DNA from 3 places in the Kitasatospora sp. NPDC057595 genome. Region 3 is predicted to be linked to each of the others. Evidence: riboswitches for the same ligand, from Rfam matches in the RefSeq annotation. Region 3 holds a riboswitch; each other region holds the start of a gene.

Region 1 (9,727 bases), on a different contig from region 3:
GATCGGAGCCGAGGACGTGGTGGACGCAGCGAAGGAGCCCGGCGGGCCGCAGGGGCGGCAGCCCGCTGCGGACGCGCGGACGCCGGACGCGGCAGGGGCCGCCCCCTCCGGCACCGACGCCCCGGCCGAGGCGGCCGCCGGCGAGGAGTCGGGCGGCGGTGACGAGCCGGCGGCAGCCGTCGACGGGTCGGACCGGGACGTCCCGGGCAGCGCGACGGGCGGCGCCGAGACCCTGGACCGGCCGCTGCCCGAGGGCGTGCGCCGGCGCGTGGTGGGCCTCGCCTCCGACGCGCTCGGCGGGCTGCCGCTCGCGGAACTGCCCCAGTCGCTGCGCCAGTACGCCAAGTTCACCCCCGCGCGCCGGGCCAAGTACGCGGCGACCGCGCTGGCGGCGGCGCTGGAGGCGGAGCCGGCCTTCCGGTCGCGGATAGCGGAGCGGCTGCGGCTGGGCCAGCCGGACCTGGTCAGGGCCCTGGAGTCGGGCACCGTGCCGGGCGCCGCGGACCCGATGGACGTCGCGGCGGCCGCCTACCTGGTGCGCTCCGCCGGATGGAGCCGGCTGGTGGCCGAGGCCGGCGAGGAGGCCGAGCGGGCGGGCGCCGAGGGCGCGGCGGCCGAGGCGGCGCGGCTGGTGGAGAAGCTGCAGGCCGAGCTGGCCGAGGTGCGCTCGGCGGCGCGCGCCGACCTGGACCGGCAGCGGGCCGAGTCGGAGGACGTCCGCCGGGAGGCGGACTCGCTGCGCCGCCGGCTGCGGTCGCTGGAGAGCGACACCCGGAGGGCGCAGGCGGAGACCCGCAAGGTGGCCGCCGAGCTGGAGGCGGTCAGGGCGCAGGCGGCGGCCGAGCGGAACACGGCGGAGAGCGAGGCACGCCGGCTGCGGCACCGGGTCACGGAGCTGGAGAACGTCGCGGAGCAGGGGCGCCGGTCGGCCCGCGAGGGGCGCAGCGTCGAGGACATGCGGCTGCGGCTGCTGCTGGACACCGTGCTGCAGTCGGCGCAGGGGCTCCAGCGGGAGCTGGCGCTGCCGGTGTCCCAGATCCGCCCGGCGGACCTGGTGGAGGCGGTGGAGCCGGGCTCGGCCTCGCCGCACGACGTGGCGCGGCGCGGCCTGGCCGAGGACGATCCGGCGCTGCTGGACCAGCTGCTGGCGATCCCGCAGGTCCATCTGGTGGTGGACGGCTACAACGTGACCAAGACGGGCTATCCGACGCTGCCGCTGGAGCAGCAGCGGATCCGGCTGCTGGGCGGGCTGGCGATGCTGGCGCAGCGCACCCAGGCGGAGGTCACCTGCGTGTTCGACGGCCAGGACCTGGACGTGCCGGTGATCATGGCGCCGCCGCGCGGGGTGCGGGTGCGGTTCAGCCGGACCGGGGAGACGGCGGACGAGCTGATCCGCCGACTGGTCCGGGCGGAGCCGCAGGGGCGCCCGGTGGTGGTGGTCTCCACCGACCGGGAGGTCGCGGAGGGCGTGCGGAAGGCCGGCGCGCGCCCCGTCGCATCGGTGCTGCTGCTGAACCGGTTGGCCAGGCCGTAACCGCTCCCGGCTGCGAGCCGGTCGGTATGACGGCTGGTCAGCGCCGTGATGGCGATGGTGTGCGAGTTCTGTGAAGTCAGATCGGCGGCGCGGGTTCACGCGATCGGGGGAGTGGCGCGAAGCGTGGATCTTCACTAGGGTCTGGCGTCAAACCTATTTTCCGGATTCTCACCCCTTCGGGTGAGGCCATTGGAAGAAGGAGCCGGTCCCTTTGGCCTCCCACCGCCGTCCCAAGCAGCCGAGCCGCGCGCGGGTCTCCGTGCTCACCGCTGCCGCTGCGACCGCGGTCGCTCTCTCCGCCCAGGTCGCCGCCCACGCCGCGCCCAGCCCGTCGCCCAAGAAGGACGACGTCAAGGCGCAGATCGACCAGCTGCAGGAGGAGGCCGAGCAGGCCACCGAGCGGTACAACGGCGCCAAGGAGCGCGCCGACCAGCTGCGCAAGCAGGCCGACCAGCTGCAGGACCAGGTGGCCCGCGGCCAGGAGCAGATGACCCAGCTCCAGGCCGGGCTGTCCGAGGTGGCGGGCGAGCAGTACCGCACCGGCGGCATCGACCCGTCCGTCCAGCTGATGCTCTCCTCGGACCCGTCCGGCTACCTGGACAAGGCCTCCAGCGTGCAGCAGGCCAGCTCCAGCCAGGCCGAGGCGCTCAAGGGCCTGCAGGACCAGCAGCGCCGGCTCGACCAGCAGAAGACCGAGGCGGCCGCCGTACTGGCCTCGCTGGACACCACCACCAAGGACCTGAACCAGTCCAAGGCCGAGGTCAACAAGAAGCTCAAGGAAGCCCAGGACCTGCTGAACTCGCTGAGCGCCGCCGACCGCGCCGCGCTGAAGGCGGCGCAGCAGCAGGCCGACCGCGCCTCGCGCGGCAACGAGCGCACCGACCTGGGCAGCCTGCCGCAGGCCAGCGGCATGGCCGGCGCCGCGGTCTCCAACGCGATGGGCAAGCAGGGCTCGCCGTACGTCTGGGGCGCCACCGGCCCGAGCACCTTCGACTGCTCCGGTCTGATGGTCTGGGCGTACGGGAAGGCCGGCGTCTCGCTGCCGCGCACCTCGCAGGCCCAGGGCAACTACGGCACCCGGGTGCCGTCGCTGGCCGAGGCCCAGCCGGGCGACCTGATCATCTACCGCAGCGACCGCAGCCACGTCGGCATGTACATCGGCAACGGCATGGTGGTGCACGCGCCGCACACCGGTGACGTGGTGAAGGTGATGAAGGCCGACGCCATGCCGATCAACACGATCCGCCGGGTCTGACGGACCGGCACGACACGCCCGGGCGGCCCGCCGAGGGCTCCTGTGATCAGCGCCACCTCCGCACGGGGGTGGCGTTGGCGTTTCGCCCGCCCGTTCGACCGTCTGACGGAAAATGATCAGCCGGACGTGGATGGTTGGTCACGGTCGGTCATATTCACAAAAGAACTTGGGCATTCTTCCGGCTTTTTTCTGACAAGGATTTGAACGGATCACGGATCTGTTACTAGGGTCGTGACTCGAACCACGCACAGTCGATCACCCAGCCTGGGTGGCGGCGGGGTTCGCCGCCGAGTTCGCGAAGCAGTGGGACGGGGCCTTCGGGTCGCCCGTTCGAGTGAGGACCCAGTAGTCGGGGGCCCGCTGTGGAGCGGAGCCGGGGAACCACGTTCCTCCGGGGTGAATCGGCGCCAGGCCGGCCGCGCGAGCGGCGGGTGAGGCGTCGTAGGGCACGCTTCCGCCCGAACCCGTCAGCTCACCCGGTAGGCGGATGAGGAAGAAGGAGTCCGCCTTCGTGGCGTCCCATCGTCGTCCCAAGCCCGCCGGCCGCGCCCGTGTCTCGATCCTGACCGGGGTGGCCGCCGCTGCCGTCGCCCTCTCCGCGCAGTCCGGCGCCCACGCCGACCCGACGCCGACCAAGGATCAGGTCAAGGAGCAGGTCGACCAGCTCAACGAGCAGGCCGAGGTCGCCACCGAGAAGTACAACGGCGCCCAGGCCAAGCAGCAGGAGCTGCAGAAGCAGGTCGCCGAGCTGCAGGACAAGGTGGCCCGTCAGCAGGCCTCGGTGATCGAGGCGCAGGGTGGTCTCTCCGAGATCGCCGGCGAGCAGTACCGCACGGGCGGCATCTCGCAGACCGTCCAGCTGATGCTCTCCGCCAGCCCGGACAACTTCCTCAGCCAGGCCGACGCCCTGAACCAGGCCGGCTCCACCCAGTCCGGCGCGCTGAAGGAGCTCCAGGAGCAGCAGCGCAGGCTCGACCAGGACCGCACCGAGACCCAGGCCAAGCTCGGCGAGCTGGAGGCCACCACCCAGCAGCTGAAGTCCTCCAAGGAGGAGGTCCAGGGCAAGCTGCAGAAGGCCCAGGACCTGCTCAACACGCTCACCGAGCAGGAGCGTCAGGCCATCCGCGCGGCCGAGGAGAAGGCCGCCGCCGAGGCCAAGGCGAAGGCGGACGCCGCCAAGGCCGAGGCCGCCAAGGCCGCCAAGGAGAAGGCCGACGCCGAGCGCGCCTCCCGGGACAACAACCGCAGCAACCTGAGCGCGCCGTCCTCGGGCTCGTCGAGCTCCTCCGGCTCGTCGAGCTCCTCGACCGCGTCGGCCCCGGCCGCCGAGGCCACCAAGCCGGCCGCGCCCGCCGCCAACGGCTCGCGCGCCGCCGCCGCGATCGCCGCCGCCGAGAGCAAGCTCGGCTCGCCGTACGTCTACGGCGCCACCGGCCCCAACTCCTTCGACTGCTCGGGCCTCACCGGCTGGGCGTACGCCCAGGCGGGCGTGTCGCTGCCGCGCACCTCGCAGGCGCAGGCCACCGCCGGTACCCAGATCGGGTCGGACATCTCCAAGGCCCAGCCCGGCGACCTGGTGATCTTCTACGGCGACCGCCACCACGTGGGCATCTACGTGGGCGGCGGCCAGGTCATCCACGCCCCGAAGCCGGGCGCGTCGGTCCGCTACGAGTCGGCCTCCAACATGCCGGTCAACACCATCGTGCGCCTCTGACCCACGGTCGGCAGGCTCCGTCGGGCCCGGTCCCCCATGCGGGGGACCGGGCCCGCGGCGTTCCCCGGCCCGACGGGGCGCTCGGTCCGCGAACCGATCTGACGTCCGATAAGTGTCCGAATATTCGGGTTCGGAGGGGTTTGGAATCGGTTGCCCGGACTCGCTAACGTCTGCCACCGGACGCCCGCTTCGACCGCCGCCCGTCCCGGCGCGGCGGCGGGCCGGGCCCAGGATCGGAGCCGACGTCGCATGGCCGTGCACCGCCGTTCCCCGCTGTCAGGTGCGCACGCGCTCGCCCGGGCGCTGGTGTTCACCGCGGCGGCCACCACCGCGCTCGGCGTGGCGACCGCCGGCTGTGCCCAGGCCGCGCCCGGCTCGCCGGACGGCCCGGCCGACCGCAAGGACGTCAAGGCCCAGGTGGAGCAGCTCTACGACGAGGCCGAGCAGGCCTCGGAGCGGTTCAACGCCGCCCAGGAGGCCCAGCAGAAGCTCCAGAACGAGACCGGGACGCTGCAGCAGCAGATCGCCGTCGCCCAGGACGAGCTCAACCGGCTGCGCGGCGACCTCGCCACCGTGGCGGGCGCCGAGTACCGCGGCGGCGGGATGACCCGGACCGTCCAGCTGATGCTCTCCACCGACCCGGAGGGCTACCTCTCCCGGGCCCGCACCCTCGACCAGGCCGCCGAGCGGCAGAACGAGACCCTGCACGAGGTGGTGGGCCGTCAGCGGGTGCTCGACCAGCGCCGGGCCGAGGCCACCGCCAAGCTCGCCGAGCTGGAGCAGACCCGCAAGGCGCTGGCCGAGAGCAAGCAGCAGATCCAGCAGCGGCTCGCCACGGCGCAGCGGCTGCTCAACAGCCTCGGCACCGCCGAGCGCGCCCGGCTCGCCGCCCAGGACGCCCGGGACGCCGAGCAGCGCGTCACCCGCGGCACCGACCGGCTGGACCTCGGCAGCACCCCGCCCGCCTCCGAACGCGGCGCCGCCGCGCTGGCCGCCGCGGTGCGGATGATCGGTTCGCCCTACGTCTACGGATCCACCGGGCCCAAGGCGTTCGACTGCTCCGGTCTGATGTACTGGAGCTGGCGGCAGGCCGGAGTGACCCTGCCGCGCACCTCGCAGGCCCAGGCGTACGCCGGGCAGCGGGTCAGCCTCTCCGAAGCGCGGCCGGGAGACCTGGTGATCTTCTACCGGGACATGCACCACGTCGGGATGTACGCCGGCGGCGGGGTGATCGTGCACGCCCCCTACCCGGGCGCCAGGGTCCGCTACGAGAGCGTCAGCACGATGCCGGTCGCGGGGGTGATCCGGCTCTGAGCCGCCCGGATCCCGCCGTCGGCCGCCTGCCGTCGCGGCGCACCGCCCTGCTGCTCGCGGCCGGCGGGCTGGCCCAGCTCTCGCTGCCCGGGGCCGGTCCGGCGCGGCCCGCCGCCGCGGCCTCGGACGCGCACGCCGACGTCCTGGCGCTGCTCGACGGGCGGGCCCGGGCGCTGACCGCGGGACCGCCGGAGCTGCCGCTGCGGGCGGGGTACCGGAACCTGCTGCTCGGCCCGGTGGACCCGGCCGGCCGGTGCACCGCCACCGCCGAGCTGACCGTCGAGGTGACCGGGTACGACCGTCTTCCGGTGGTCCACCCGCGCCGGCTGGTCCTGGCCCGGTCCGCCGCCGGCTGGCGGGTCGAACGCGAGGAGGGCGCGGGCGGGCCGCCGCCGCTGTGGGACCTCGGCGCCGTGCGGGCCGGGGCCGGCGCCCGCTGTCTGGTGCTCGGCGTGCTCGGGGCGGACGCTTCGGACGCCTCGGGCGCGCCCGCCCTCGCCGGGCTCGCCGCCGTCGGCGACCGCGCGGTGACCGCCGTGGAGGCCCTCTGGGGCACCGCCTGGGCCGGCCGGCTGCTGCTGGAACTGCCCGCCACCGGTGAGCAGTTCACCCGGCTGCTGGCGGAGGAGCGGTCCGGCTGGTCGGGCATGGCCGCGGTCACCGTGGCCGCGCCCGGCGCGCCGCTGAACGCCCCGGCCGACCGGGTCCTGGTCAATCCGGACGGCTACCCGAACCTGAGCGACTTCGGCCGCCAGGTGGTGGTCACCCACGAGGCGGTGCACGTGGCGACCCGGGCCGACACCAGCGCCTGGACGCCGCTCTGGCTCTCCGAGGGCGTCGCCGACTGGACCGGCTACCACGACGCGGGCCGCCCGGCCCGGCAGCTCGCCCCGGAGCTGGCCCGGGACGTCGCCGCCGGGCGGCTGCCCGCCGCGCTGCCCGAGGACGCCGCCTTCACGGCCGGTGGCGAGGGCCTCGCGCAGGTCTACGAGCAGGCCTGGCTGGCCTGCGACCTGATCGCCCGTCGGTACGGGCCGCGGCGGCTGGTGGAGCTCTACCGGGCGGTCGGCGCGGCGGGCCCGGGCGCGGACCGGCGGGCCTGGCTGGACGGGCTGCTCCGGGACCGGCTCGGCCTCGGCCTGGCCGAGTTCACCGGCCTCTGGCAGGCCGAGCTCCGGGCACTCGCGGCCTGGTGAGCCCGGCTAGGGCCGGGCGCCCTGGCGCCGCTCGCGGGGCGCGGCGGCCGGCCGGTCGATGCCGTCCAGCAGGTCCTGCTCGTACGCGATGCCCGGGCGGACCGAGAACGCGGCCGCCGGCACCGGCTCCGGGCGGGTCATCACCACGGTCTCCGGGAGCGGCTCGCCGCGCCGGGTGGAGCGCCACAGCCGCACGCAGGACAGCCCGGTGGCGGCCAGCAGCAGCAGGTTGCGCGCGGTCAGCACGGCGATCGCGCCCGGCCGGCTGGCGACCACGTCGCCGAAGACCAGCGGGAACTCCACCAGGGTCAGCGGGGTCGCCGCCAGGATCAGCAGCGCCACCGGCCGCTGGCTGGTGCCGCGCACGGTCAGGCAGACCGCCGCCGCGCCGACCAGCCAGACCAGGTACTGCGGGCTGATCACCCGGCTGGTCACGGTGAAGATCAGCAGCGCGGCGAGCGCCGCGTCGTACATGGTGGCCGCGTTGCGCCGGCGGGCGGTGAAGCGCCACAGCAGCAGCCAGCCGAAGCCGAGCACGGTGCCGGCCAGCATCACCTTGCTGACCACCTCGACCCACGGCCCGAGCATCTCCACCGAGCCGTAGTTCATCATCACCTTGCCGTCCCAGGCGCCGGCGATGCGGGCGAAGTGGATCGGCAGCGCGCCGACCGACTCCACCTCGATGCCGCGGTCCTTCTGGAACGTCAGGAACTCGAACGCGCCGTTCATCCCGGCCGCCAGCAGGAAGCCGATCGCGGCGGTCGCGGCGGCCGCGGCCGTCCAGGAGCGGCGGGTGCGCCGCCCGGACGGGGTGCCGATGAGGCCGAGCAGCGGCCAGATCTTGACGATGCCGCCGAGACCCAGCAGCAGGCCGCCGATCGCCGGGCGGCGGACCAGCGCCAGCAGACCGGCCACCGCGATCGCGGTGACGATCACGTCGTAGCGGTTGTAGATCATCGGGCCGAGCAGCGGGACGCCGGCCACCCAGACCCAGGCGCCGGTCAGCGCCCGGCCCTTGCGCAGCCCGGTGCGCACCAGCAGGGCCATCGCGGCCGCGTCGGCGATCCCGCAGATCACCCAGAACGACACCAGGTACGACCAGGGCAGCAGGCCCGGCAGCAGGATCACCAGGGCGGCGCCGGGCGGGTACTGCCAGGTGACGTCGTCGAGCGGGAAGGTGCCGGTCTGCAGCACGCCGTACCAGCCGTGGTAGATCAGCCAGACGTCGGCGGTGATGTCCCCGCCGGGCATCCGCAGCACGCCGGTCACCAGCAGCAGCAGGAGCGTCCGGGTGGCCACCCAGGTCGCGCCGAGCGCCAGCAGCGCGCCCGAACGGCCGGAGGGGCGCGTGGAGCCCTGCACCGGCTCGCGGCGGACGGCGAGCGCCGTGCCGGAGCCCTCGGCGCCGCTGGATGTACCGGACTCGGTGGCCGGGGCCAACTCCACTGCGCTCCCTCGTTCGTCTCGGACGTCCCGCCGGCGGCGCCGCGCGACGGGTGCCCGGGCGGTCCGGGCGGGTCGGCGCCGGGCCGCGGTCACGGGCCGGACCGGCCGCGCCGACCACCCCGGTACTAGGACAGACCCGGGGGTGGAACGGTTGCCGTGCGCGGATCCGTTCCCGGCGGGCCATGGTGTTGACCTATCGTACGGATCACTGAGCGGTACACCGAGCACCCCCCGACCGAGCGAGCCGTGGCCTGATGCACAAGACCTTGATCGTGACCAACGACTTCCCGCCGAGGCCCGGCGGCATCCAGGCCTTCGTCCACAACATGGCCGTCCGTCAGCCCGCAGGAAGCGTCGTGGTGTACGCCTCCACCTGGCGCGACGGCACCGAGGTGGCGCGCTTCGACGCCGAACAGCCGTTCCCGGTGATCCGCGACCGGACGAAGGTGATGGTTCCCACACCGCGGGTCACCCGGCGGGCCGCCGAGATCCTGCGCGCCGAGCGCTGCGACTCGGTCTGGTTCGGCGCCGCCGCTCCGCTCGGGCTGATGGCCCCCGCGCTGCGCCGGGCCGGCGCCGGGCGGCTGCTCGGCATGACCCACGGCCACGAGGCCGCCTGGGCCCAGCTTCCGGCGGCCCGGCAGCTGCTGCGCCGGATCGGCACCGGCACCGACGTGCTGACCTACCTCGGCGAGTACACCCGCTCCCGGATCGCCGCCGCCGTCGGCCCGCAGGCCGCCGCCCGGATGGTGCAGCTGCCGCCCGGCGTGGACGAGCGGACCTTCCACCCGGATTCCGGTGGCGCCGCGGTGCGCGAGCGGCTCGGGCTGGCCGACCGGCCGGTGGTGGTCTGCGTCTCCCGGCTGGTGCCGCGCAAGGGCCAGGACACCCTCATCGAGGCGATGCCGCAGATCCTCGCCGACGTGCCGGACGCCGTGCTGCTGATCGTCGGCGGCGGCCCCTACCGGGCGGACCTGGAGAAGCTGGTGGACGCCCGCGGGGTGCGCTCCGCCGTCCGGTTCACCGGTTCGGTCCCGTGGGAGGAGCTGCCCGCGCACTACGGCGCCGGGGACGTCTTCGCCATGCCCTGCCGCACCCGGCGCGGCGGGCTGGACGTCGAGGGGCTCGGCATCGTGTACCTGGAGGCCTCGGCGACCGGCCTGCCGGTGGTGGCCGGGGACTCCGGCGGCGCGCCGGACGCGGTGCTGGAGGGCGAGACCGGCTACGTGGTGCCGGGCGGCACGCCCGCGGCGGCGGCCGAGCGGATC
Region 2 (9,727 bases), on a different contig from region 3:
GGGCCGGAGCGGGTGGTGGCCGAGGTGCGGTCGACGGCCCGGCGGTCGGCGCTGACGGCGTCCCGGGTGCGGGAGCTGTTCGCGGACGGCTCGGAGGGACGGCGGATCCAGGCGCTGGCCCTGATGCAGGGCGATCCGGCGCTGGCCGACCTGCCGAGCGTGCTGGAGGCGATCGAGCACCCGCGCTCCGGGTTCGAGCAGTACCACGCGCTGCTGGCGGCGCGCGGGCTGATGTCCGGGCTGCCGGCCGAGGAGGCCGGGCGGCTGCGGGACGCGGTGGCGGGGCGGCTGATGGCGCCGGACGGGATCCCGTACGGCTCGGACCGGAGCTGGCTGGCGGAGAAGATCCTCTCGGGCCTGGAGGCTCCCGGGCTCGTGCCTCGCCAACCGGGCGGAACGCTCCCGGTACGGGCCCAGGCGCCGGCCGCGGCCAAGGCGACGGCACCGGCGGCGGAGGCCGGGGAGCTGCGGGACTGACCGGGCCTACAGCGGGAAGCGGAGCTCGGGCCGGTCCCAGCCGATCGGCGGCCGGGCCGGGAAGGTGCCGACCCGCTCGGCGCCCATCCGCAGGTAGAAGGCCTCGGCGGGCGGGTGGGAGACCACCCGGACGCCGCCGTCGACGCCGAGGGCGCGGGCACGGTCGAGCAGGTGGGTGATGAGCCGGCGGCCGACGCCGAGACCCTGCGCGGCGTCGGCGACGAACATGAGGTCGAGTTCGGCGGGGTCGGTGATCAGCGCGTAGAAGCCGAGCAGGTGGTCGTCGGCGGCGCGGACCGCGAGGTGGACCTCGTGCCGGGCCAGGTACTCGGGCGTCACCCGGTAGCCGGCGATCATCGGCGCGTAGGCGCCCCGGTAGGCGGAGCAGTCCTGGATCAGGGCGGTGAGCCGGTCGGCGTCCGAGGCCTCGGCCGGCTTGATCATCATTTCGGTCATGGCCGTTCAGTATAGGGGTGAACCTATCAGGTGACCATTACCCGGGGGGCGACCCGGTGCAGCACCAGCACCCGCTGGGCCCGGCCGCCCCGGTCGACGGGTGGCACCACCCGGATCTCGCTGGCGATCCGGCGCTCGCCGAGCGCATGGCGGGCGGCGTCCAGCCCGGCGGTGCGGCGCCCCTCGCCGTCGTACAGCGGGTGGACCCGGACCTCGCCGCCGGGGGCGGTGACCCGGACCAGTTCGAGCAGCGCGGCCAGCTGCCGCTCCGGTCCGAACAGCTCGGGGTAGGCGAAGACCAGGTAGCCGCTCAGGGTGAGGGCGAAGGTACCGTCCGCGAAGGGGAGCCGGGGCAGCTCGGCCGCGACGTACTGGCCGGGGTGGGCGGCGCGGTCGGCGGCGAAGAGCCGGCGGGCCCGGTCCCAGCCGCGCAGGTAGTGCTCGGGCCGACGGTGCCGGCGGGCCGGGTAGAGGTCCGGGCGGGCCGCCATCGCGGCGGCCATCGCGGCCCGGGCGGCCAGGGCGCGGGCGGTGATCTCGTCGGCCGGCCGGGCGTACACCGGGTCGGCGGCGATCACCCGGCAGCCGAGCGGGCGGGCCTCGGCGACCAGGGCGGCAGCGCCGCCGGGGCAGTCCAGCAGCGGGCCCGGCAGGGCGGCGATCCGGGCGCGGGTGAGGCCGAAGAGGCCGCAGTACTCGTCCAGCGGGCGGGAGGTCACCAGGGGTGCGGACGGGACCGCGGCCGGGGCGCGGGCGGTCCGGTCGGCCATCGCCGCCATCCGACCACGGGCCGTCGACGCCCGCACCCGGAGCCGTCCGGGCGGGGCGCGGGGCCGGGCGCGGGCGTCGGGTGCGGGCGTCGGGTGCGGGCGTCGGGTGCGGGGCCGGGGGCGGGCGTCGGGTGCGGGGCCGGGGGCGGGCGTCGGGTGCGGGGCCGGGGGCGGGTGGGTCAGCGGCCGAGCAGGCCGCGGGCGGCGAAGCGGTTGACGTTGGTCAGGCCGCGCACCAGCTGCGGGGTCAGGAAGACGAACAGCATGCCGACCAGGCAGACTCCGGCGATCTGCAGCGGCGACTCGATGTAGTACTCGTGCCGGACGCCGTCGTCGCCGGTGAAGTCGAAGAGCCGGTAGCCGGGCCAGTCGACGTAGCGCGGGAACACCCAGTGGTAGACGGGGTAGAGCGCGAGCGTCCAGCCGACGCAGAGGAAGACCAGCGACACCGCCATGCTGAGGATCGCCCACGGCAGCATCACCACCTGGTGGAGCACGGCCTTCCAGCCGGCCGCGTCCGCGATGCGGGCGGTGATCGCGCCCCAGGCGCCCGGCCGGACGGCGCGGACCGGCGCCGGGGCGGGCACGTCCAGCGCGAGCAGGCCGCGCACCCGGGCCCGCTCCAGCCCGCCGAAGCCGCGGGCGGTGGCGGTCAGCGCGGCCAGCACCGGCAGGCCGAGCACGGTGACGACGGTGCCGAGGCCGAGCGAGAACAGCGCGACGGCGACGGCGAAGCCGACGACCGCCAGCGGCAGGCCGGTCAGCGTGTAGCCGATCTCGCGGTAGAAGTAGGAGGTGAACGGGGCCCGCCAGGCGTACGGCGGCTCCTCGATGCGGCGGGCGACGGTGCGGCGGTCGCCGCCGTCACGGCCGTCGTACGCGTCGTACTCGTCGCGCTGCATGCTGTGGGTGCTCATGGCCGGCTCTCGGTCCCTCGGGTCGGTCTCGGTTCGGGCTCGTGGGGTCTGTCCTGCTGACTCCCCGAGCCTGTCAGAGCGCGCGGCGGCGGAACATCCGGCTCCCCGGCGAACCGGGGGTGGGGTTATCCCCCGGTCACCGGCTCGTCGTCGGCGAGGAGCGCGTACTGGTAGGCGTCGCGCCAGCCGTCCCGGCGGCGGTAGTCGTGCCGGACCCGGCCCTCCAGCCGGAAGCCCGCCCTGGTCAGTACCCGGATCGAGGCGGCGTTGTCGACGTCCACCCGGGCCTCCAGCCGGTGCAGGCCGAGCGGGCCGAAGGCGAGGCCGCGCAGCAGGCCGACCAGCTCGCCCGCGTAACCGAGCCCCCAGACGTCACGGCGCAGGGCGTAGCCGAGGTGGGCGGCGTGGTGGGGGACGAGGCCGAGCGCGGCGTTGCCGATCGGGACGGCGCGGGCCGGGTCGTCGGCGTCGGCGAGCCGGGTGACGGCCAGCCGGTAGACCTCCCGGTGCTCCTTCTCCGCCTCCTCCACGAACTGGGCGACCTGGTCGGCGCAGGTCTCCGGATCCCACGGCGCGAAGGGGAGGTAACGGGTGGCCTCCGGGTCGCCGAACACCGCGTGCAGCGCGTCCACGTCCTCCGGGGTGTGGTGGAACTCGCGGACGGCCAGCCGGGGACCGGTGAGTCGGACGGGGACCATGGCTCCCGACCCTACCCCCGACCAGCGGTTACGGTTCGTGGTTATGGAAGACGAAGACCTGCGGCTCGCCCCGCGCACCAAGGCCGCCGAACTGCTCGCCTGGGCGGAGGCGGCGGGCCACCGGCCGGTCGCCGAGGCCCCGCTGCGGGCGGTGCTGGCGCTGCTGGAGCTGGGCGGGGGCAGGATGCACGACGGCTGGCCCGAACTGACCTCCGCCGCGGTGGAGCACCTGCTGTACGAGCGGCTGTACCTGTACGTCCAGCCGGAGCCGGGGCAGGACCCGCTGGCGTACGGCGCGGCGGTGCGGCTGCTGGTCGACCACCAGCGGGCGGCGAAGCGGCTGAACGCCAAGCGGCAGGAGCGGCTGCACGCCGAGGCCGAGTGGCAGGGCGAGGTGGCGGCCGGGCTGCTGCGCCGGGCGGACCTGGTGACCTGGCCCCGGCTGTACACGCTGCTGCTGCGCGCGGACGGGGTGGACACCGGCGACGAGCCGGCGGTGCGGGCCTGGCTGGAGGGGTTCCGGGAGCTGGCGCCGCAGGAGCGGTCGGCGGCCTTCGCGGCGCTGGAGGCGGACGGGCTGCTGGACCCGGTGGACGACGGGGGCTGGGACGGCGGGGCCCGGGCGCTGGCGGTCGGGATGGCCACCGACGGCGCGCGACGGCTGCTGGAGCAGGGGCTGATGCAGCGCAGCTACCGGAACCTGGCGGAGCTGACGGCGCTGGGCCGGCCGATGCCGGAGGAGCTGGCCGGGGACTTCGGGGCGTTCGAGGAGGCCGCGGTCGAGGTGGCGCTGGAGCTGGCCGGCGGGTGGACGGTGCCGGGGCTGCCGCGGCTGCTCGTGGAGGAGTTCCCGGAGCTGGCGCCGGAGCCGGGGCAGGCGGAGATCGACGCCTACCTGGCCGGGCTGGAGCCGGCGGAGGACCCCGAAGGATACGAGGAGTACGAGGGATACGAGGAGCACGGGGACCACGAGGGGCCGGAGGGGTACGAGGGGCCCGAGGCGGAGTAGCGGCGGCAGGGCACGGCCGTGGATTCGAGCCACCGAGCGGTCAATTCCGGTACTCCTCAAGGGATTCGGGGCCGGTCAGGAGTGATGGATCGGGTGCGGTGGAATCATCCGCCATGTGAAGCGTGACATATCACACGCGCTCCACTGCTCCTCCTGCCACCGTTTTCGAAGGAGAGAAACCCTGATGAAGCGTTTCGTCGCGGTCCTGGCGGCCGGTACCGCGCTGTCCTCGCTCGGTTTCGCGGGTGCCGCCCAGGCCACCGCGCAGACCACCGGCACGACGGCGGGCACCACGACCACCGCGACCACCACCTGTGCCGACGGCCCCGTCGGTGCACTCCGGAGCCAGGTCTGCGTCACGATCGACGGCACCGGCGTGACGGCCGGCGGCTACACTTCGCCGACCCGTTCCGACTGGACCGCGCAGTCCGCCTCGTACACCCTGACCCTCGGCGTCGTCGGCGGCGCCTCGCTCGGCACCGACACCGGGAGCGGCATCCTCCCGCCCGGCGGGCGCGGCTTCGGCTACCTGGCGGCCACCGCGCCGTGCGGCTCCACCGTCACGGCCACCCTCACGACCACCACCTGGGGCTACGGGGCGACCGCGACCGTCACCGCGCCCGTCACCTGCTGATCCGATCCCCGACAGCGCCCCGCCCCGCCGGATCACGTCCGGCGGGGCGGGGTGCTCAGGGTGTCCGGGGCGGCGTCAGGGGGTGACGCCGCGCTGCTCGAACCAGCTCTCCGGGTCGACGGGGGCGCCGCCACCGGGGCGGACCTCGACGTGCAGGTGCGGGCCGGTGACGTTGCCGGTCGCGCCGACCTTGCCGATCTGCTGGCCGGGGACGACCTTGCCCGAGCCCTTGATGATCGAGGAGAGGTGGCAGTACCAGATCTCGGTGCCGTCGGGCAGGGTCTCGACGATCCGGTAGCCGTAGGCGCCCGCCCAGCCGGCTGAGGTGATGGTGCCCTGGCCGACCGCGTAGACCGGGGTGCCGGTGTCGGCGGCGAAGTCCAGGCCGGTGTGCAGGTGGGCCCAGTAGCGGGCGCTCTGGCCGTAGTGGGCCGAGAGGTTGTAGTCCCGCACCGGCAGCTTGATGGCGGCGAGCTTGGCCTTCTCGGCCTCCTCGGCGGCCCGCCTGGCCTCCTCCTGCTGGGCGACCTGGGCGGCGCGCTTGGCCTCGGCCTCCTGGGCGGCCTGGACGCGGGCGCTCTCCTCGGCCGCGGTGCGCTGGCTGTCGGCCTGCTGCTGGATGCGGGCGGCGAGCGCGAGGCCGGGGTCGGCGGAGAGCGCGACCGGCAGTTCGTCGGGCGTCTCGACGGCGGGAGCGGCGGCCGGGGTGGCGGAGGCGAAGCCGGTGGCGCCCAGGGTGGCGGCGACGGCGGTGACGCCGAGCAGCGGAGCGGTGCCGCGGCCCTGCCGGGGCATCCGGTGCCGGCTGGTCTCGGCGGCCGGCGGAGCGGTCTCGTCGGCGGGGCCGCCGAACGGGCCCTGCCCGGTGAACGGGCCGGGGTGGTCGAGCAGCTGGGTACCGGCCGAGGAACCGGACGGATGTGCCGGGGTGTGCGTCGACGCCACGGAGGCGCGCTCCTTTCCTTCCTTCGCGCCTACCGGGTTAGCTGACGGGTTCGGAGCAGGAAGGTCTCCTACGGCTGGGCCTGGGCCCGGCCGATTCACCCCAAGGAACGTGGTTCCCCGGCTCCCTGGCCTGCCCGAAGGCCGGCCGGTGGGATTAGGCGACGGCGCACGGTGCCGTCTGGGTACGGCGTTGCGACCGCGCTGCGTTATCAAACGTTAATCCGAGAGGCCCCCGATTCCAAGCCATCCGTTGGTGACGACCGATACGGACCGGACACCACGCGGTCCGGTGGGCGATTTGGGACGTTTGATGACAACTGACACTACCGAACGTGTCAGGACGTCAACGAACGGCCCCTCACTTGAGTACGCCTACTCATGTGCGGCCGGGCTCCGCGCGGCCATCCTGACGCCATGAGCGCACCGATGCAGTCCCGCACCACGCCTGCGTACTACATCCAGGCCGTGCTGTCCTTCGCCCTCTCCGGCACCACCCTCGGCGTCGGGATCGCCTTCCTCCCGGTGGAGCCGTGGACCCGGGCGTTCCTCGCCCTCGGCCTGCTCTACACGATCACCTCGACGTTCACCCTCTCCAAGGTGGTCCGGGACCGGCAGGAGACCTCCGAGCTGGTGACCCGGGTCGACCAGGCGCGGCTGGACAAGCTGCTGACCGAGCACGACCCGTTCAAGGTGGAAGGCGTCTGACCGGTCTCCACCGGCGGGGCCGGTCACACGGAGAACGACCGATAGCTTGACGGCTAAGGCTATTAGCCTTAGCTTTATGGCCATCGGCGCCTCGCCGACGATCCCGCCCCAGGAGGCTCCCCATGAACGGCACCCTCGCCCCCGTCACCCACCACCTCGACCTGCCCGGCGGCCGGATCGCCTTCGACGACACCGAGCACGGCGAGGGCGTCCCGGTCGTCCTGCTCCCCGGGATGCTCGACAGCCGGGCCGCCTACCGCCACCTGCGCCCGCTGCTGGCCGCCGCCGGCCGCCGGGTGATCACCATGGACCTGCGCGGCTTCGGCGAGTCCTCGATCCTCTGGGACGACTACTCCCCCGCCTCGATAGCCGGTGACGTCCTCGCCCTGCTGGACCACCTGGGCGTCGACCGGGCCGTGCTGGCGGGCAACTCCTACACCGGAGCCAGCGTCGTCAAGGCGGCCGGGGACGCCCCCGGGCGGGTCGCCGGCGTCGTCCTGATCGACGCCTTCGTCGAGAACGTGCCGCCGGGCGCGCTGCAGCGCCTGGTGGTCGGCGCGATGGGCGCACTGCTGGTGCGCTCGCCCGCGTTCTGGGGCCTCTACCACCGCAAGGCCGCCTACCCGGGCCCCAAGCCGGCCGACCACGAGGAGTACGTGGCCGGGCTGGTCGCCGCGATGCGCACCCCGGGCCGCCGGACCGCCACCCGCGGCTACGTGCGCGGCGACTCGGCGCCGACCGGCTGGACCGCCGCCGTGCGCTGCCCGGCGCTGGTGGTGATGGGCTCGAAGGACCCCGACTTCTCGAAGCCGGAGCTGGTCGCCGACCGGCAGGCCGCCGCGCTGAACGCGCGGAAGGTGATGATCGAGGGCGCGGGCCACTACCCGATGGCCGACCACCCGCGGGCGACCGCCGACGCCCTGCTGCCCTTCCTCGCCGACCTGGCCTGAGCGCCACCGGCCGTCCCGCCCCCCGCTAGGAGAACCGCTGTGCCCCGAGTCGGACTGACCCCCGAGCAGGTCGTCGGCCACGCCATCGCCCTCATCGACGAGCAGGGCCCCGAGGCCCTCACCCTGGCCGCCGTGGCCGCCCGGGCCGGGGTCGCCACCCCCTCGCTGTACAAGCACGTCAGCGGCGGCCTGGCCGAACTGCGCCGGCTGGTGGCCGTCCGGGTGACCGCGGAGCTGGCCGACCGGCTCGCCGAGGCCGCGCTCGGCCGCAGCGGGGACGCCGCGGTCGCCGCCGTCCTGCGGTCGTACCACGCGTACGCCACCGAGCACCCGCACCGCTACGCCGCCCTGCCGCAGGCGCCGCAGCCGGACGCCGACCTGGTCGCGGCGGCGGGCCGGCTGGTCGGGGTGATCGTCGCGGTGCTGCGCGCGTACGGGCTGGAGGGCTCCGAGGCGATCCACGCCGCCCGCACCTTCCGCTCGCTGGCCCACGGCTTCGCCGCGCTGTCGACCGGCGGTGCCTTCCAGCTCGCCGAGGACCTCGGGGAGACCCAGGAGCGCATGATCACCGTGCTGACCGCCGGTCTGCGCGGCTGGCCCCGCCCCTGAGCGGCGCCGGCCGGGGGCCGGGGAACGCCGAAGGGCCCGGAGCGGAATCGCTCCGGGCCCTTCGGGATGGTGTGGGGCTAACAGGACTTGAACCTGTGGCCTCTTCCTTATCAGGGAAGCGCTCTAACCGTCTGAGCTATAGCCCCGTACCGTCCGACCCGCCTGTCCGGCGGCACGTCGTACGGAGAAGGGTACCGGACCCGGAGGGGGTGCCCGTACACCGGCCGCCCCGCTGCCCGAACACGGCTGTCCGCTTCCCGTACACCTGCCGATCGGACGCCACGGAGAGCGCCGTTCACCCCACGCCTCACCCACTTAAGAAATAAGGTATTAAGAATTAACTGCCCCATAAGGAACCGGAGAGGCCGGCCGTCCCGTGGACCCGCGCAGCAGCCCCACCGCGCGCAGTGCCATGCGCTGCGTCCGATTACTGCTCGGCTGCACCAGCGCCGCCGAACTGCTCGGCACCGTGCTCGCCGAGGGCCCCGGCTGGATCACCGGCGAGGGCTCGGCGCTCTACCTGCTGGACCCCGGCGGGATGCTCCGGCTCACCGCCTCCCACGGCCTGCCCGACTGGGCCCACGAGCGCTACAGCGTGGTCGACCCGGCCGGTGAGCTGCCCGCCGCGATGGCGCTGAAGCTGCGCCGCCCCTATCTGCTGAGCCCCGAGCGCACCAGCGTCGACTACCCCAACCGCAACGCCGGCATGGGCACCGGGATGGTCGCCATCGTCGCCCTGCCGATGGTCGTCGACGAGCAGCCGATCGGCGTGCTCGTCCTCGCGCTCGCCCACCGGGGGATCGTCCCGCGACGCGACCTGGACGTGCTGGAGACCCTCGCGGACGCCTGCGCGCACCGGCTGGCCCACCTGCTGGAGCACGCCGGGGCGCCCCGGGCGCCGCGCACCGGCGGCGGCGCGGCGAACGGGGTGCGCCCCGGCCCCGGCCCGGGCGGCGACCCGGCCGCCGGGACGGCCCACCCGCTGCTCTCGCTCGCCGTGCGCGCCGCCGGGCACGGCGCCTTCGAGCGCGACCTGGTCACCGGCGAGACCCACTGGGACGCCCAGGCGCTGCGGCTGGTCGGCCGGCCCGCGCCGGTGGACGGCGGCCCCGCCCCCGCACCCAACCTCGACCTCGTCGTCCACCCCGAGGACCTGCCGGACGTCCAGGCCGCGCTCGCCGAGGCGCTCTCCACCGGCGGCCCGTACCGGATCCGCTACCGGGTGCCGCGCCGGGGCGGCGGGGTGATCCGGATCGAGGAGACCGGCGAGGTCATGCTGGACGTGCACCGCCGGCCGGTCCGGATCTCCGGGCTGATCGCCGACCTCGACCACGGCCGCGCCCCCGACGAACGCCGTGCCGGGCGCCGGGTCCGGTCGGACGGGAACACCGGGAACGCCGGGAACGCCGGGAACGCCGACGGGGCCGCCGGGGGGACGTCCGCCGCCGGGGCCCGCTCGGCGCTGCTGCTGGCGCTCACCCGGGCGCTGTCCCGGGCGATCACCGTCCGGGACGTCACCACGGCCGTGACCGACGTCGCCCGCCCCGCCTTCGGCGC
Region 3 (9,727 bases):
CCGCCCGCGTCGTCGGCCCGGACGGCCCGCCCGCCGGCGCCGCCCTCGGCCGCCAGCTCCACCTGCTGCGCCCCGACCCGGCCGCGCTCGACCCGGAGTTCCTGGCCGGCCACCTGCGCTCCACGGCCGCCGCCCGCCGGGCCGCCAGCCACGCCTCCACCACCACCCGCCTCGACATCCGCCGGGTCGAGCTGCCGCGCCTGCCGATCACCGAGCAGCGCAGGCTGGGCGCCGCCTTCGCCCGGCTCGCCGCCTTCGACACCGCCCTGCAGCGCGCCGCCACCCTGGGCCGCACCCTCACCCAGGCCGCCACCGACGCCCTCGCCACCGGCACCGCCGAGCCCCCGTCGATGCCCTGACGCCCGCGTCGTAGGCCGGCCCGGCGGGCGTCTTCGCGGCCGGCCCGGCGGGCTCGGCCGGTGCTTCGGCGCTCGCCCCCGGAGGACGGCCCGGCCGACGCCCCGCGTCGCCGGGGCCGGGGCCGCCGAGCCTCCGTCAGTGCCCCGACGACCGCGCGGTGGGCCGGTCCGGTCGACGTCCCGTGCCGGGGTCGTTCGACAGGCACGGGCGGTACGGTGTGCGGGACCGATTCGGTGATCGGGACCGCCGTCGTCCTCACCCGCTCAGGAGCGCGCATGTCAGGGCAGTACCCCGGGCAGTTCGGCCCACCGCCCGGTGGCGCGCCGGCCGGCGGCATACCCGGCGCCGGACCGCAGGCCTATGCCCCGACCGTCGCCGTCCCGCCGCAGGGCCGTGGCCGGAAGCCCGGGCCGTACGGCGTGCTCGGCCGGATCCTGGTGGTCCTCGCGCCGGTGCTCTCCTTCGGGCTGCTCGGCATGGTCCCCTCGCTGCTGCTGGCGATCCGCCGCCGTCGGGGGTACGACATCCTGGGCGCGGTGGTCTACGCCGGGCTCTTCCTCACCTTCTTCATCTCCGCGGGGGTCGCCGGGAGTTACCCCAAGGGCGACGCTCCGACCGCCGACGCGGTCGGCACCACGATGATGCTGCTGCTGGCGTTCACCCCGCCGGTGCACTTCCTGCTGATGGACCGCCGGGCGGTCTGGTCGGCGGCCCGTTCCGGCCGGCAGCCCGTCCCGGCCGGCTCCTACGCGCCGCCGCCCGCCGGGTACGGCTACCCGGCGCCCGCCGCCCCCGTCCAGCCGTACCCGGTCGCCCAGCCGTACCCGCAGTCCGCGCAGCCCTACCCCGCGGCGCAGTCGTACGGGAGCGCCGCCCCGTACCCGGAGGCGGCCCGGGCCTACCCGGCCGCCGACTCCCACCCGTCGGCCATCTCGCACCCGCCGGTCCGCGCCGCGGGCCCCGGCGCCGTCGGCCCCGCCACTCCCGTCGGCCCCGCCACTCCCGCCGGTCCCGCCACCTCCGACGAGCTGCGCGAACTCGGCGAGCTGCTGCGCCGTCAGGCCCGCGAGGACCGCCCGTGACCGCCGCCCGGGTGATCGGCGGCCGCTACCACCTCACCGAGAAGATCGGCCACGGCGGCATGGGCCAGGTCTGGGCCGGCCGCGACGAACGGCTCGCCCGCCCGGTCGCGGTCAAGCTGCTGCGCACCGACCACCTGCTCGCCGCCACCGGCGCCACCGGCCCCGCCCGCGCCGGACACCTCGGCCCCGGCGACGAACTGCGCCACCGCTTCCTGCGCGAGTGCCGCACCACCGCCGCCCTCGACCACCCGGGCCTGGTCACCGTCTTCGACGCGGGCGAGGACGGCGGCGAGCTGTACCTCGTCATGCAGCGCGTGCCCGGCGTCAGCCTGGCCGACCTCATCGCCGAGGACGCGCCGTTCCCGGTCGATCGGGCCGTCTCGGTGGCCGCCCAGCTGTGCGCCGCGCTGGCCGCCGTCCACGCCGTGCCCGTCGTCCACCGGGACCTCAAGCCCAGCAACGTGATGGTCCGTGAGGACGGCCGGACCGTGCTGCTCGACCTCGGCATCGCCACCGCGATCGACCCGACGGCCACCCGCCTCACCCTCACCGGCGCCCCGATCGGCAGCCCCTCCTACATGGCGCCGGAACAGGCGCTGTCCGCCACCGTCGACCCGCGCAGCGACCTCTACGCGCTCGGCTGCCTGCTGCACGAGATGCTGGCCGGCGAGGGGCCGTTCCGCGCCCCCACCGCACTGGGCCTGCTGCGCCGGCACGTCGACGACCCGCCGGTGCCACTGCGCGAGCTGCGCCCCGAGGTGCCGGCGCCGCTGGAGCGGCTGGTCCTCGACCTGCTCGCCAAGCGGCCCGAGGACCGTCCGGCCGACGCGCAGGAGGTGTACGAGCGGCTGCTGCCGCTGCTGCCCGCCGCCGTCGCGGTGCCGCAGCCCCGGTACGGGTCGCTGCCCGACCCGGCCCGCCCGTACCGGCACCCCCTCCAGCCCCAGCCCCGCCCGGCGGGCGCCGCACCGGCGGCGTCGGCCCGGGTGGCGCCGCCGCCGTTCCTGATGGCCGCGGTGCCGAACCCACCCGCCGCCGCGCCGCCTCCCGCGGTGCCCGTCGCGGCGGGGGAGGACTTCGCGGCGTCCTGTGCCCGGCTCTCCGACCTGGTCGACGCGGGCCGACGGGCCGAGGTGCTCGACCTCGCCGCCCGGCTGCTGGCCCGCGGTCGGTCCGAACTCGGCGACGGGGCGGCGATGATCCGCACCGTCCGCACCATCTACGCCCGCACGCTGCTCCAGGAACGGCGCCACCACGAGGCCCTGACGGAGTACCGGCTCCTGGCGGCCACCGCCGAGGGCGGACCGCACGGGCGTGGGGTGCTGGAGCCGCGCTACCGGGCCGCCGAGTGCCTCGAACAGCTGGGGCGGGGCGCGGAGGCGCTCGCCGAGTTCCAGTCCCTGCACGCGGTGTGGCCGGAGAGCGAACCGGAACGCCTGCTGGACCTCCGTGAGCGGATCGGCGTCCTGCTGGCCTCGCTCGGCGAGACGGAGGCGGCCTGGTCGTGGCTGCTCCAGCTCCTCTTCGACCGCGAACGCCGCGAGGGCCCCCACCACCCGGCCGTCCGCCGTCTGCGCCAAACCCTCGACACCCTCCAACCCCACCACTCCACCACCTGGCCCCCCACGGACCACCGCCAGGCCTGACCCGCTCCGTCAACCACGGCGAGCCGTCCGCCGCCCGGATGGATTGCGGACGTGGGAGGTCGGTGGGGCCGACTTCTCGTGCCGGTCGGGGGCGCTGCCAGGGTGGGCTGCGGGTATGACTTTCGACAGATCCGCCAGGTGGACGGGGGGCCGTAGGGCCGGGTGGGTGTGGCGAGAGCAGGGTTCGACCTGGACGATCGTCAGGGTTGACGCCCATGCCGAACCGTGCGCGACACCGGCACCGGCCCGCGGACCGGTGCGGGTAGGTTCGGGGTGTGACGACGAATCCTCCGGGCGCGAAGCTGATCCTCCTCATCACCACCCACCGGGTGGCCCCCGGCCTGCTGTCCTGGCCCGCCTGGGAGGCGCTGCGCTCGGCCGGCCGGGTGCTCGCCGCCGACCCCGCCCACCCGCAGCTGCCCGCCGTGGAGCAGGCCGGGGTCGAGGTCCGGATCGTGGCCCCCGGCTCGGCCCCCGCGCTGGCCCGGCTGCTCACCGGGGCCCCGGCCGAGCCGGGCGCCGGCGCCGGCCCGACGGTCTGGCTGGGCAGCCCGGACGGCGACCCCGGGCTGACCGACGCGCTGGCCCGCCTCGCCGTCGAGCACGCCGGCGAGGTGCCGGAGATCGAGGTGCTCCCCGGCTCCTACGACCTGCCGGGCGCGCGGCTGCTGGACCTGGTCTCCGTGATGGACCGGCTCCGCTCGCCGGGCGGCTGCCCGTGGGACGCCGAGCAGACCCACGCCAGCCTGGTGAAGTACCTGGTCGAGGAGGCCTACGAACTGGTCGAGGCGATCGAGGAGGGGGACCGCGACATGCTCCGCGAGGAGCTGGGCGACGTCCTGCTCCAGGTCTTCTTCCACTCCCGGATCGCCGAGGAGCACCCCACCGGCGCCTTCTCGATCGACGACGTGGCGGGCGACATCGTCGACAAGCTGATGTACCGCCACCCGCACGTGTTCGGCGACGCCGAGGCGAGCGGTTCGGCCGAGGTGGAGGCCAGCTGGGAGGCGCTCAAGGCGGCCGAGAAGTCGGAGCGCGAATCGGTGCTGGACGGCGTGCCGGCCGGGCTGCCCTCGCTCGCGTACGCGGCGAAGCTGGTGTCCCGGGTGCGCCGGGCCGGTTTCACGGGCGTGCCGGACGAGCCGTACGAGCTGCCCGCCGACCTCACGGCGGAGTCGGCGGGCCGGCTGCTGCTCGCGGTGGCGCAGCGCGCGCACGACGCCGGGGTCGATGTCGACGCCGCCCTGCGGGCCGCGGCCCGCGGCTACCGGGACGCGGTGCGCGCCGCCGAGGGTCTGAAGCCGGAGGAGTAGCGGTCACGCCCCCGGACGGTCCCACCCCGGACGGTCCCACCCCGGACGGTCCCACCCCGGACGGCGACGCCTCAGAAAGTGTTGGGTAATTGATCAACTGCGTGCCGTGATGCGTTGGCGGTGATCTTCGCGGACGTGGCGTCCGCGAAGATCACCGCCATGTGTGTCTGTGCGTGCAAGCCGTCCTACGACTCGTCGTTGACGGATTCCCAGTGGGCGGTGATCGAGCCGCTGCTTCCGGTACGGGATCCTCGTCGGGCGGGTCGGCGGCTGAAGTTCCCGCGGCGGCTGGTCGTGGACACGGTGCTGTACGTGCTGGTCAGTGGATGCGCGTGGCGGTTGGTGCCGCACGATCTGGCGCCGTGGGACGTGGCGTACCGGTGGTTCCGTGCCTGGACGGCGGACGGGACCTGGAACGGGGTCCACGATGCGTTGCGTGAGCGGGTCCGGGTGGCGGACGGGCGGGATCCGCAGCCTTCGGCGGCGGTGCTGGACTCGCAGTCGGCCCGCAGCCACCAGGGCGGGCAGGCGATCGGCTACGACGCGGGCAAGCGCGTGCGGGGCCGCAAGCGCCACCTGCTGGTGGACACCTGCGGGCTCGTGCTGCGGGCGGTCGTGCACTCGGCGTCGGTGCAGGACCGGGCCGGCGCGAAGCTGGTCCTCACCGGGGTTCGGGAGGAGTTTCCGCAGGTCGGGCTGGTCTGGGTCGACGGCGGCTACGTCAACGTGGTCGACGCGGGGCTGGTGGGGTGGGCTGCCGGGCGCGAGGGCCTGGAGATCGTCGCGGTGCCGCGCAACGCGGATGTGAAAGGCTTCCAGGTGCTGCCCCGCAGGTGGGTGGTCGAGCGGACATTCTCCTGGCTGGGACGGTGCAGACGGTTGGCACGGGACTACGAGCGCAAGACCGCGCACGCCGAAGCGATGATCAAGGTCGCCATGATCCGGCTCATGGCCGCCCGCCTCGCCGGCGAGGAGATCGAACCACGCGGCCCCATCGAGACCGAAGCAGCCCGCCGCCTCGCCGACGACCTCAAGAACGAGTGATCACCCGATTACCCAACACTTTCTCAGACGGCGGCGACGTCCTCCACCGGGCGGCGCTGCGCCGGGACGACGACCTCGCCGATCGCCTCGCCGACCAGGGCGACGAGTTCGGCGAGCCGCTCCAGGTCGAGGTGGTCGGGCAGGTCGGAGAGGGAGACGATCCGCTCGCCGTCCGGCCCGGCCACGCAGAACAGGTCGATCGGGCCCAGGTGCTTCTCGGCGGTGTCGACCAGCGCGGCGACGTCACTGGGGCGGCGGACGTCGCCGCAGACGCCGACGACCGGGCAGCGCGGCCGGTCGAGTTCGGTGGCGAGGTCCTCGGCGACCCCGACCCGCTGGTCGGCGATCAGCACGCCGGCGGCGCCCGCCGCGGTGAGGCGGCGGGCGAGGTCCGCCCCCGACCCGCCGTCGAGGACGGTGATCACGACGACCGAACCGGTGACCCGCATGGCCTTGCTCCTCCCTGTGGGCGGCTCCGCACCGTCGCCCACGGACATCTTGCGGAGGATCGTAGGCAGGTCCTGACCCTCCGCAACAGGAATTACCCCTCAGGTGACCAGGCTCACGCCTGCCACGCGGAAGGGCTTCGCCCGGTGCCCCGAGCGCCCGTGTGCACGCCGTGCGGTCGCCGGGACACGCCCGGGATACCGTCGAGCCATGCCAGCTCAGCCCGCCTCCGCCCGTCCGCCCCTGTTCACCTGGGAGTTCGCCGCCGATCCGTACCCCGCGTACGCGTGGCTGCGCGAGCACGAGCCGGTGCACCGGACCACCCTGCCGAGCGGGGTCGAGGCATGGCTGGTCACGCGGTACGCGGACGCCCGGCAGGCGCTCGCGGACAGCCGGCTCTCCAAGAACCCGGTGCACCACAGCGAGCAGGCCCACCGCACCGGCCGGGTCGGCATCCCGGGCGAGCGCCAGGCCGATCTGATGACGCACCTGCTGAACATCGACCCGCCGGACCACACCCGGCTGCGCCGGCTGGTGTCCAAGGCGTTCACGCCGCGCCGGGTGGCGGCCTTCGAACCGCGGGTGCAGCAGCTGACCGACCGGCTGATCGACGGCTTCGCGGCGCGCGGCTCGGCCGACCTCATCCACGAGTTCGCCTTCCCGCTCCCCATCTACGCGATCTGCGACCTGCTCGGGGTGCCGGCCGAGGACCAGGACGACTTCCGGGACTGGGCCGGGATGATGCTGCGACACACCAAGCCGGGCCACGGCGGCGGCGGCCGCGGCGGGGTGGGGCGCGCGGTGAAGCGGATGCGGGCGTACCTGGCGGAGCTGATCCACCGCAAGCGGGCCGACCTCGGCGACGACCTGATCTCGGGGCTGATCCGGGCCAGCGACCACGGCGAGCACCTGACCGAGAACGAGGCCGCGGCGATGGCCTTCATCCTGCTGTTCGCCGGCTTCGAGACGACGGTCAACCTGATCGGCAACGGCGTGTACGCGCTGCTGCGCAACCCGGGCCAGCGGGCCCTGCTCCAGGAGTCCGTGGGGCGTGGCGAGAGCGCGCTGCTGGAGACCGGGATCGAGGAGCTCCTGCGCTACGACGGGCCGGTGGAGCTGGCCACCTGGCGGTTCGCGACCAGTCCGCTGACCATCGGCGGGGTGGAGATCCCGGTCGGCGACCCGGTGCTGGTGGTGCTCGCGGCGGCGGACCGGGACCCGGCGCGGTTCGCCCACGAGAACACCCTGGACCTGGCCCGCGCGGACAACCCGCACCTGGGCTTCGGGCACGGCATCCACTACTGCATCGGCGCGCCGCTGGCGCGGCTGGAGGGGCGGGCCGCGCTGGCCACCCTGCTGACCCGGCTGCCGGACCTGCGGCTGGCCGCCGACCCCGACGACCTGCGCTGGCGCGGCGGTCTGATCATGCGTGGACTCCGTGAGCTTCCGGTGGAATTCACGCCGGAGAATGCGCAGCTCGGAGCGGTTCCGGAGGTCGGCTCGGGAAGCTGACGAGCCGGCACAACACGCTGACGGGGGCTCTCCGTTGCCCACTTTCAGGGAGTCTGAACCACCCTCAATCCGGACATACCGCCTCGGTTGGTAGGCAATCAATCACATGACGTGATGTCCATGTGATATCTGCGATATGAGCTTGTGATTGCTCTGAAGATCTGTCTACTCTCCGTGGAGTTCGCAGCTGCGAGCCCCGTGCGCGGAACGCCGAGTCCTGCCCGCCGCACCACGGGAAACCGACCAGAACCCTGGGCAGGGGCGGGGGACCCAGGTTTTGCGCCGTCTCCCACGGCTAGGGGTGAAGCCGCCTCCGCGCGGCCGGGCCACCTCCCGGTCCGAACCCGACAGCTCACCTCGCAGGCGTGCGGAGAGGGACCTCTTCATGCTGTTCGTTGGAACCGGTCGTCACCGTCGCCGTACCCAGGCCGAGAAGGCCATCGCCGTCGCCGGTGTCGCCGGCGTCGGGCTGGCGATGCCGATCCTGAGCGCCACCGGTGCCTCCGCCGCCCCGGCCTCCACCTGGGACGCGGTCGCCCAGTGCGAGAGCGGCGGCAACTGGAGCATCAACACCGGCAACGGCTTCTACGGCGGCCTCCAGTTCACCCCCAGCACCTGGAAGGCGTACGGCGGCACCGCCTACGCGCCGCAGGCCAACCAGGCCTCGAAGGGGCAGCAGATCTCGGTCGCCGAGAAGGTCCTCGCCTCGCAGGGCCCGGGCGCCTGGCCGGTCTGCTCCCAGAAGGCGGGCCTGACCAAGGGCGGCGCCCCGGCGGCGGTCGACACCTCGACGGACGCCAAGCCGGCCGCCCCGAAGCCGCAGGCCCAGCAGCAGACCCCGAAGCCCGCCGCCCCGAAGCCGGCCGCCACCCCGCAGGCCCAGCCGCAGCAGCAGGCCGCCAAGCCGCAGGCCCGGCAGTACGCGCCGCAGAGCGCCCAGCAGACCCAGCAGGCCCCGCAGCAGACCCAGCAGCAGGCCCCGCAGGCGCCGGCCTTCTCCGGCAAGGCCGGCTGGGACGCCGACGCCAAGGTGTACTGGTACCAGAACAACGGCGCCTGGTACTGGACCAGCCACCAGAGCGTCTACCAGCAGTACGCCGGCCAGCCGGCCGCCCAGCCCGTCCAGAGCGCCCCCGCCGCCCAGCAGCAGCCGGCCGGCCAGGGCTACACCGTCCGCTCCGGCGACACGCTCGCCGGGATCGCCACCGCCCAGGGCGTCTCCGGCGGCTGGCAGGCGCTGTACGACGGCAACCGCGGCACCGTCGGCGGCGACCCGAACCTGATCGTCCCGGGCCAGGTCCTGACCCTCGGCTGACGGCCGGTCCGATCCCACGGACGGGCGGAGGGGGCCGATCGGTCCCCTTCGTCCGCATCCGGCCCCCGCAGGTCGGGCAACCAGGTGAACTACCGGTGGGTAGCACGGCCACACGCTGAGACGGAACCGAGGTCGACGTGGCCCGGACAGCCCGTGCGGTTAGGCTCTGGTCGTAACGACTCCGCAATCGTCCGGCCGACTGCACCCCACCGTCAGCCGAACCTGCTTCCGCTAGGAGATGCCTCGTGCCGTCCATCGATGTCGTCGTCGCTCGTGAGATTCTCGACTCGCGCGGCAACCCCACGGTCGAGGTCGAGGTCGGCCTCGACGACGGCAGCACCGGCCGTGCCGCCGTCCCGTCGGGTGCTTCCACCGGCGCCTTCGAGGCGCTGGAGCTCCGCGACGGTGACAAGAACCGCTACTTCGGCAAGGGCGTGGAGAAGGCCGTCCTGGCCGTCATCGAGCAGATCGGCCCCGAGCTGGTCGGCTACGACGCCACCGAGCAGCGCCTGATCGACCAGGCCATGCTCGACCTGGACGCCACCCCGGACAAGTCCTCGCTCGGCGCCAACGCCATCCTGGGCGTCTCGCTGGCCGTCGCGCACGCCGCCTCCGAGGCCAGCGATCTGCCGCTGTTCCGCTACCTGGGCGGCCCGAACGCGCACGTCCTGCCGGTCCCGATGATGAACATCCTCAACGGCGGCTCGCACGCGGACTCCAACGTCGACATCCAGGAGTTCATGATCGCCCCGATCGGCGCGGAGTCCTTCTCCGAGGCCGTCCGCTGGGGCGTCGAGGTCTACCACACCCTCAAGGGCGTGCTGAAGGAGCGCGGTCTGTCGACCGGCCTGGGCGACGAGGGCGGCTTCGCCCCCAACCTGGACTCCAACCGCGAGGCCCTGGACCTCATCGTCGAGGCCATCCAGAAGGCCGGCTACGTGCCGGGCAAGGACGTCGCGCTGGCCCTGGACGTCGCCTCCTCCGAGTTCTACGAGGACGGCGCCTACC

Evidence for each region. A riboswitch is a leader RNA that binds a small molecule or an ion and turns the genes downstream of it on or off. The one in region 3 is predicted to bind cyclic di-AMP.
Region 1: linked by a shared signal. The riboswitch ahead of ACFU9E_RS22475 (NlpC/P60 family protein) and the one ahead of ACFU9E_RS02040 (transglycosylase family protein) in region 3 are both predicted to bind cyclic di-AMP.
Region 2: linked by a shared signal. The riboswitch ahead of ACFU9E_RS33455 (M23 family metallopeptidase) and the one ahead of ACFU9E_RS02040 (transglycosylase family protein) in region 3 are both predicted to bind cyclic di-AMP.

What each region holds. Positions count from the first base shown of each region.
Region 1 covers NZ_JBHVGL010000015.1:32,765-42,491, reverse strand. Annotated here, with positions in the region: gene ACFU9E_RS22485 (NYN domain-containing protein) at 17-1,534, shown strand; gene ACFU9E_RS22480 (NlpC/P60 family protein) at 1,746-2,789, shown strand; cyclic di-AMP (ydaO/yuaA leader) riboswitch at 3,134-3,290, shown strand; gene ACFU9E_RS22475 (NlpC/P60 family protein) at 3,301-4,503, shown strand; gene ACFU9E_RS22470 (NlpC/P60 family protein) at 4,753-5,817, shown strand; gene ACFU9E_RS22465 (hypothetical protein) at 6,054-7,013, shown strand; gene ACFU9E_RS22460 (glycosyltransferase 87 family protein) at 7,020-8,459, opposite strand; gene ACFU9E_RS22455 (glycosyltransferase family 4 protein) at 8,714-9,727, shown strand, end outside.
Region 2 covers NZ_JBHVGL010000035.1:19,593-29,319, forward strand. Annotated here, with positions in the region: gene ACFU9E_RS33420 (hypothetical protein) at 1-477, shown strand, start outside; gene ACFU9E_RS33425 (GNAT family N-acetyltransferase) at 484-933, opposite strand; gene ACFU9E_RS33430 (hypothetical protein) at 960-1,703, opposite strand; gene ACFU9E_RS33435 (sensor domain-containing protein) at 1,883-2,620, opposite strand; gene ACFU9E_RS33440 (GNAT family N-acetyltransferase) at 2,746-3,318, opposite strand; gene ACFU9E_RS33445 (hypothetical protein) at 3,362-4,327, shown strand; gene ACFU9E_RS33450 (hypothetical protein) at 4,512-4,961, shown strand; gene ACFU9E_RS33455 (M23 family metallopeptidase) at 5,037-5,906, opposite strand; cyclic di-AMP (ydaO/yuaA leader) riboswitch at 5,919-6,077, opposite strand; gene ACFU9E_RS33460 (YiaA/YiaB family inner membrane protein) at 6,321-6,611, shown strand; gene ACFU9E_RS33465 (alpha/beta fold hydrolase) at 6,734-7,561, shown strand; gene ACFU9E_RS33470 (TetR/AcrR family transcriptional regulator) at 7,601-8,170, shown strand; tRNA gene ACFU9E_RS33475 (tRNA-Ile) at 8,243-8,316, opposite strand; gene ACFU9E_RS33480 (SpoIIE family protein phosphatase) at 8,547-9,727, shown strand, end outside.
Region 3 covers NZ_JBHVGL010000001.1:460,532-470,258, forward strand. Annotated here, with positions in the region: gene ACFU9E_RS02005 (N-6 DNA methylase) at 1-359, shown strand, start outside; gene ACFU9E_RS02010 (hypothetical protein) at 636-1,442, shown strand; gene ACFU9E_RS02015 (protein kinase) at 1,439-3,088, shown strand; gene ACFU9E_RS02020 (MazG family protein) at 3,364-4,401, shown strand; gene ACFU9E_RS02025 (IS5 family transposase) at 4,561-5,445, shown strand; gene ACFU9E_RS02030 (SDR family NAD(P)-dependent oxidoreductase) at 5,469-5,894, opposite strand; gene ACFU9E_RS02035 (cytochrome P450) at 6,103-7,404, shown strand; cyclic di-AMP (ydaO/yuaA leader) riboswitch at 7,636-7,784, shown strand; gene ACFU9E_RS02040 (transglycosylase family protein) at 7,790-8,719, shown strand; gene eno (phosphopyruvate hydratase) at 8,965-9,727, shown strand, end outside.